DNA from 2 places in the Aminobacter aminovorans genome. Region 2 is predicted to be linked to the other one. Evidence: riboswitches for the same ligand, from Rfam matches in the RefSeq annotation. Region 2 holds a riboswitch; the other holds the start of a gene.
What was found. Region 2 has a riboswitch for S-adenosylmethionine ahead of metA (homoserine O-acetyltransferase MetA). Riboswitches for the same ligand answer to the same signal wherever they lie in the genome.

Region 1 (3,604 bases), 3.3 Mb from region 2:
GTCGATAGCGGGCAGCCGGACGCATATTGATAGCTGTCGCCCGGATTGAGTTCGGGCTGGTCGCCCACGACGCCCGGCCCCCGGACTTCCTCGACCTTGCCGCTTGCATCGGTGATGTGCCAGTAGCGCGACAACAGCTGGACGAATTCGTCCGAGTTGTTCTCGATGGTGACGCGGTAACCCCAGACGTAACGGTTTTCCGACGGCTCGGACTGGTCCACCAGGTAGAAGGGCTCGACCTCGACCGCGATGTTGCGGGTGATTGCGCGATACATATGCAGCGCTCCTTGGCCTGCACGATTACAGAGTCCGCCGCACGAGGCGGCGGGTCAACTGGTCATAGACAAAATCACGCTGATTGTGATGACTGTGTGGTCGATTTCACTTCGCCGGCGCATCGGCGGCACCCGCAGACGTATACGGAACGAAGCCGCCGTAAGACGGATTAACAGAGACCGACGGCGTCCGGCTTGCAGAGCGCCGTCGGCCTTTGGTGCGTTTAGCGAGCCGCCTTCAGCGCGTCGCCGATGTCGTTGAGCAGGTCGTCGGCGTCTTCGAGGCCGACCGACAGACGCAGCGTGCCGTCGTCGATGCCAAGCTCGGCGCGGGCCTCGTCGGTGAGGTTCTTGTGCGTGGTCGTTGCCGGATGGGTGATCAGGCTCTTGGCGTCGCCGAGATTGTTCGAGATCAGCACGATCCGGAGCGCGTTCTCAAATGCGAAGGCCGCCTTCTTGCCACCCTTGACGTCAAAGCAGATCAACGTCGAGCCGCCCGACATCTGCTTCTTGACAATGTCGGCCTGCGGATGGTCGGCACGGCCCGGATAGATAAGGCGCGACACTTCGGGGCTATCGGCGAGGAAGTCGGCGATCTTGCCGGCGGTCTCGGTCTGCTGGCGCACGCGCAGCGGCAGGGTCTCGAGGCCCTTGAGCAGCGTCCAGGCATTGAACGGCGACAGGCTCGGGCCGGTGTGGCGGAAGTAGTCGTGCAAGTTCTCGTCGATCCACTTCTTGTCCGACAGGATCACGCCGCCGAGGCACCGACCCTGGCCGTCAATGTGCTTGGTGGCGGAATAGACGACGACGTGAGCGCCGAGTTCGAGCGGCTTCTGCTGCATCGGCGTGGCAAAGACGTTATCGACGACGAGGCGCGCGCCGATCGAATTGGCAAGGGCCGCGACCGCCGCAATGTCGACGACCTCGAGCGTCGGGTTGGTCGGGCTTTCCAGGAAGAACAGCTTGGTGTTGGGCTGGACTGCCTTTTCCCAATTCTCGATCAGCGTGCCGTCGACCAGCGTCGCCTCGATGCCATATTTGGGCGCCAGCGTCTCGACGACCCAGCGGCACGAGCCGAACAAGGCGCGGGCCGCAACGATGTGGTCACCGGCCTTGAGGCCGCACAGGATAGCGGCCGTGACGGCGGCCATGCCGGAAGCCGTGGCGCGCGCGTCCTCCGCGCCTTCGAGCGCGCACATGCGCTTCTCGAACATGTCGACGGTCGGATTGGCGTAGCGCGAATAGATGAAGCCGGGGGTCTCGCCCTTGAAACGGGCCTCGGCGCTTTCGGCGCTTTCATAGACATAGCCCTGGGTCAGGAAGATCGATTCCGAGGTCTCGCCGAAGTCGGAGCGAAGGCTGCCGCCATGGACGAGGGTGGTCTGGGGTTTCCAGTTACGCTGCTTTTCGGAGCTCATAGCCAAATCCAAATACAAAAAAACCGGTCGCGAAAAGTCGCAACCGGTCCACAACGCGGCCCTTTAGCGACTTGTTTAACGTGGCTGCAAGCCGACCGGCCAAATCACCACGGGATAAATGTCCTTTAGACCCGCAGCCTGCTTGCGTCAATTGCGTGGACGACTAAACGTTTTGGGCCACGCACATGACCCCGGAAACGGCCGGGATCCAGCGGCCTCGGCTCTGCATTCGGGCTGGTGGCGCTGTAGAGGAGTGAGGCAATTGCGGCAGTCGGGCATTCTTCCGGACCAGGACATCGCGGCGCTGTTTGCGTCGGGCGCGCTCAAGGCGCCGCCTTTGGATGCCGACCAGATCCAGCCGGCCAGCCTCGACCTCAGGCTTGGCGCAACCGCATTTCGCACCCGCGCCAGCTTCCTGCCGGGGCCTAATTCGCTGGTGTCGGAAAAGCTCGACCGGCTCAAGCTGCATGAGATCGATCTGAGCAACGGAGCGGTGCTGGAAACAGGCTGCGTCTATATCGTACCGCTGCTCGAGAGCCTGGCATTGCCGGCCGCGATATCGGCCTCGGCCAACCCGAAGAGCTCGACCGGCCGCCTCGACATCTTTACCCGCGTGATGACCGATCGCGGCCAGGAGTTCGACAAGATCCCTGCCGGCTACACCGGCCCGCTCTATCTCGAGGTCAGCCCGCGCACCTTCCCGATCGTTGCGCGCAAGGGCTCGCGCCTGTCACAGATCCGTTTCCGCAAAGGCAATGCGCTGCTGTCGGAGACCGAACTCAACGCGCTTCACCTGTCCGACCGGCTGGTCGCGATCGATCCGCCAAACATTTCGGGCGGCGGCATCGCATTGTCCATCGACCTCGCCGGCGAAGTGGGCAGCATCGTCGGTTATCGCGGCAAGCACCACACCGGTCTCGTCGATGTCGACAAGCGCGCCGCCCAGAAGGTCGTCGATTTCTGGGAGCCGATCTACAATCACGGTGCCGAGGAACTCGTGCTCGACCCGGACGAGTTCTACATCCTGGTGTCGCGCGAGGCGGTGCATGTGCCGCCGCTCTATGCCGCAGAGATGACGCCCTTCGACCCGCTGGTCGGCGAATTCCGCGTCCATTATGCCGGCTTCTTCGATCCAGGCTTCGGCCATTCCGGCGCCGGAGGCACCGGCAGCCGCGCCGTGCTCGAGGTGCGTAGCCACGAAGTGCCCTTCATTCTGGAACACGGCCAGGTCGTCGGCCGCCTCGTCTATGAGCACATGCTGGCGCGCCCGAAGGCGCTTTATGGCACCGACCTGGGCTCCAACTACCAGGCCCAGGGCCTGAAGCTCTCCAAGCATTTCCGCATGGACTGACCTTACGTCAGGGCGCGCCAACCTTAGTCTGCTTGTCCATTTCAAGCTGCTGTGCTTGGCTGCGGGCAGGGACGCTCAACATAAGGGCGCCCGGCAAATGGAGAGGATCATGCAGATTTCGTGGAAGTTCGCTTGCGCTGCTTCGCTGGCAGCGCTGTTGTCTGCGGCGGGCGGTGCTTGGGCGCAGGACGCTGCAAAGCTCAAGATCGCTACCGAGGGCGCATATCCGCCCTTCAACAATCTGAGCGCCGACGGCAAGCTCGTAGGCTTCGATGTCGACATCGCCAACGCGCTGTGCGCCCAGATGAAGGTCGAATGCGAGATTGTCGCCCAGGATTGGGACGGCATCATTCCGGCGTTGCAGGGCAAGAAGTTCGACGCCGTCGTCGCCTCGATGACAATCACCGAGGAACGCAAGAAGCAGGTCGCGTTCACCAACAAGTACTACACAACGCCGCTGGCTCTGATTGCGCTGAAGACCTCCGACCTGGCTTCGCCGGAGCCCGACGCATTGAAGGGCAAGTCGGTTGGTGCGCAGGCATCGACGACACAGAGCATCT
Region 2 (3,604 bases):
GCGATTGGCTTCTTCGGTGCCGATGGTCATGCGCAGCGCGTTGGGGAAACCGTAGCCGGTGACCCTGCGCAGGATATAGCCGCGCGCCGTGAGATAGTCGTCGGCAGCAGCAGCCGAGTGCTTGCCGTCATCGGGGAAGTGCACCAGCAGGAAATTGCCGACCGAAGGCGTGACGCGCAGGCCAAGCTTTTCGAACTCGGCAACCAGCCATTCCGCCCACTTGGCATTGTGCGCCACAGTGCGCTCGACATGGCCACGGTCTTCCATCGCCGCGACGCCGGCTTCGATTGCCGCCGCATTGACGTTGAAGGGACCGCGCATGCGCTCCAGCACGTCGATGATGTGCGCCGGCGCATAGATCCAGCCTATGCGCATTCCGCCGAGGCCGTGGATCTTGGAGAAGGTGCGCGTCATGACGACGTTTTCGTTGGCCGCGACCAGTTCGACGCCCGACTCGTAGTCGTTGCGGCGGACATATTCGGCATAGGCGGCATCGAGGACGAGCAGCACGTTCTTGGGCAGCGCGGCATGCAGGCGGCGCACCTCCTCGAACGGCAGGTAGGTGCCGGTCGGGTTGTTCGGGTTGGCGAGGAAGACGATCCTGGTCTTCGGCGTCACCGCCGCGATGATGTTGTCGACGCTGGCCTTCTCGGCATCCTCCCTGGCAACGACGGGCGTGGCACCGGCAGCCTGGGTATAGATCTTGTAGACCATGAAACCGTGCTCGGTGTAGACGGCCTCGTCACCCGGCGAGAGATAGCTCTGGGACAGCAGGCCCAGCACTTCGTCGGAGCCGTTTGTGCACAGGATGTTGGCAGGGTTGAGCCCATGGGTCGCTGCGATCGCCTGCCTCAGGCGTGACGCCGATCCGTCGGGATAATACTCCATCTTATGCGAAAGCCTCTGGACGGCCTCGACCGCATGGGGCGAGGCGCCGAGCGGATTTTCGTTCGACGACAGCTTATGGACCTTGGCGACGCCTGCCGGAGCGGAGCTCTTGCCGGGGACATAGGCTGCGATGTCCATGATGCCGGCGCGGGGTTCGGGGCGAATCTGCTCGGGTGCCTTGGTCATTTCGAAATATCCTGGATTGGCGCCTCCGGCCGGAGGCCGCAGCGGAAATACCGCCCGGTGCACGCAATGTCGAGGAAAACCGGCGGAACCGGGCGGTCTGGCCGGACGAATGGGTCGCGGTTGACGCAATCGGCGCCCGGGCGTAATAGCAGGGCATAGACCCGTGGTGATTTGGCCGGTCGGCTTGCAGCCACGTTAAACAAGTCGCTAAAGGGCCGTTTGCGATCCGTAAACCGGCTTTGCGACAGCAATGCCGGTTTTTTTGTTTTTTTGGAGTTCGCACAGTGCCGATCAAGATCCCGGATCAACTCCCCGCCCGCGAAGTGCTGGTCAAAGAGGGCGTGTCCGTCATGGACGAGCAAACCGCCTTGCGCCAGGACATCCGTCCGCTGCAGATCGGCCTGCTCAACCTGATGCCCAACAAGGTCAGGACGGAAACCCAGATCGCACGCCTGATCGGCGCGAGCCCGCTTCAGGTGGAGCTGACCCTGGTGCGTATCGGCACCCACAAGGCCAAGAATACGTCTGAGGATCACCTCATCGCCTTCTACCAGACCTGGGAAGAGGTGAAGGACCGCAAGTTCGACGGCTTCATCATCACCGGCGCGCCGGTCGAGCTTCTGCCCTTCGAAGACGTCACCTACTGGGACGAACTCAAGCAGATCATGGACTGGACGATGACCAACGTGCACTCGCCGTTCTTCATCTGCTGGGGCGCGATGGCCGCCGCCTGGCATTTCCACCGCGTGCCCAAGCACACGCTGGAACAAAAGGCGTTCGGCGTCTACCGCCACAACAACAACGCGCCGGCCTCGCCTTACCTCGCCGGCTTCTCGGACGATTTCGCCATTCCGGTGTCGCGCTGGACCGAGGTCCGCGCCGCAGACATTCCCGAGGGCTCCGGCCTTGAACTGCTGATGGAATCGGAAGAAACCGGCCCGAGCCTGCTGGCCGAAGAAGCCGGCAACCGGCTCTACATGTTCAACCACATCGAGTATGACTCGACCTCGCTCAAGGAAGAATATGACCGCGACGTGGCCGCCGGCGTGACCATTGCCGTGCCGCATGAATATTACCCCGACGACGACCCGCAGCGTAAGCCGCTGAACCGCTGGCGCTCGCATGCCCATCTGCTGTTCGGCAACTGGATCAACCGGGTCTACCAGACCACCGAGTACGATCTGGAAACAATCGGCAAGGGTCGCTAGCCGATCAATTCATGGCCGCGTCCGGAACCTGGCCGCGGTCCTTCATCATTCCGGTGGCTGTGAACGTCTTCATACGCGAACACCTTGACTGCTATTGCCCCGACGCGCGGTGCTCGCGGAAGGCGCAGGCGAGGATGCGCAGCGCTTCGCGCGAGCGCCGGTCGGTCAGCGTCGAATGCAGCACGATTTCCGACGACGGCACCTCGGGCAGGCCGAACTTGCGGCTGACCTCGACCGTGCCGGGCGGCGCCAGCCGGCTCGAAAACACCGCCGTCGCAAGACCGGCTGAAACAGCCGCCGTCACCACCGACGAGCCGCCGCCGAGGAACACCTCGACCCAGGCGATGCCGGCATCGTCGAGCGTGCGCGTGGCGAGATCGCGCACGCCGCAGGCCCGCGACAGCGCAGCCAGTCGTATCGGCTCGCCCTCGCGGTGATGGAAGTCGGGCGTTGCGAACCAGCCAAAATGCTCCGGCCCCAGCACCTCGCCATCACGGCGATCATCCTCGCGCCTGACGATCGCCGCATCTAGCTTGCCGCGATCGAAGGCGTCGAGCAGATTGCTCGAATTGTCGACCTGGACCTCGATGGTCAGTGCTGGATCGTGCTGGTTGAGCCGCGCCAGCAAGGTTGTCACCTCTGGACCGGCGACATGCCCGGCGATGCCGAGCGCAAAGCGGCGCTTGCCGCAGGACAGGCCGGCGACCGCATTGTCATGCGCAACCAGAAAAGCCCGTGCCGAATCGATGAACAGCGCGCCCTCGGCCGACAGCCGTACGCGCCGCGGCGTGCGCTCGATCAGCTTGCGGCCGACACGCTCCTCCAGCCGCTTGAGCTTGACGGAGACGGCGGCCTGCGTCGAGCCCATCGCGTCGGCGGCCCGGGTGAAACTCTGCAGCTCGGCCACCATGACGAAGTTGCGTACCGCTTCCGGGTCAAGCCACAGCATCGCGTCCATTCCGTTTTGTTATCACTGAAATAGAAATACATACCATTTCGATATGATCAAGCTTCACCTATGTCGATGACTCAAAGCAACAGTGCGGCAAGGCGCCCGAGCCAGTGCCGTCAGCCAGAGGTATGGGATGAAGCTGATCAGTAGAGATAATCTGGCGCTGGGGGCGATCTGCCTGTCGGCGCTGATGTTCGGCCTCGAGATCTCGAGCGTGCCGGTGATCCTGCCGACGCTCGAACATGTGCTGCAGGCCGACTTCCAGGACATGCAGTGGATCATGAACGCCTACACCATTGCCTGCACGACGGTGCTGATGGCTACGGGGACGCTGGCCGACCGCTATGGCCGCAAGCTGGTCTTCGCCATC

Region 1: another riboswitch for S-adenosylmethionine. It lies ahead of DY201_RS23640 (O-succinylhomoserine sulfhydrylase); the one in region 2 lies ahead of metA (homoserine O-acetyltransferase MetA).

Annotation. Positions count from the first base shown of each region.
Region 1 is NZ_UFSM01000001.1:4,795,786-4,799,389, reverse strand. Features, by position in the region: gene apaG (Co2+/Mg2+ efflux protein ApaG) at 1-275, opposite strand, end outside; gene DY201_RS23640 (O-succinylhomoserine sulfhydrylase) at 500-1,693, opposite strand; SAM riboswitch at 1,737-1,814, opposite strand; gene DY201_RS23635 (2'-deoxycytidine 5'-triphosphate deaminase) at 1,956-3,044, shown strand; gene DY201_RS23630 (ABC transporter substrate-binding protein) at 3,154-3,604, shown strand, end outside.
Region 2 is NZ_UFSM01000001.1:1,527,331-1,530,934, reverse strand. Features, by position in the region: gene hisC (histidinol-phosphate transaminase) at 1-1,074, opposite strand, end outside; SAM riboswitch at 1,228-1,305, shown strand; gene metA (homoserine O-acetyltransferase MetA) at 1,359-2,282, shown strand; gene DY201_RS07540 (LysR family transcriptional regulator) at 2,374-3,231, opposite strand; gene DY201_RS07535 (MFS transporter) at 3,368-3,604, shown strand, end outside.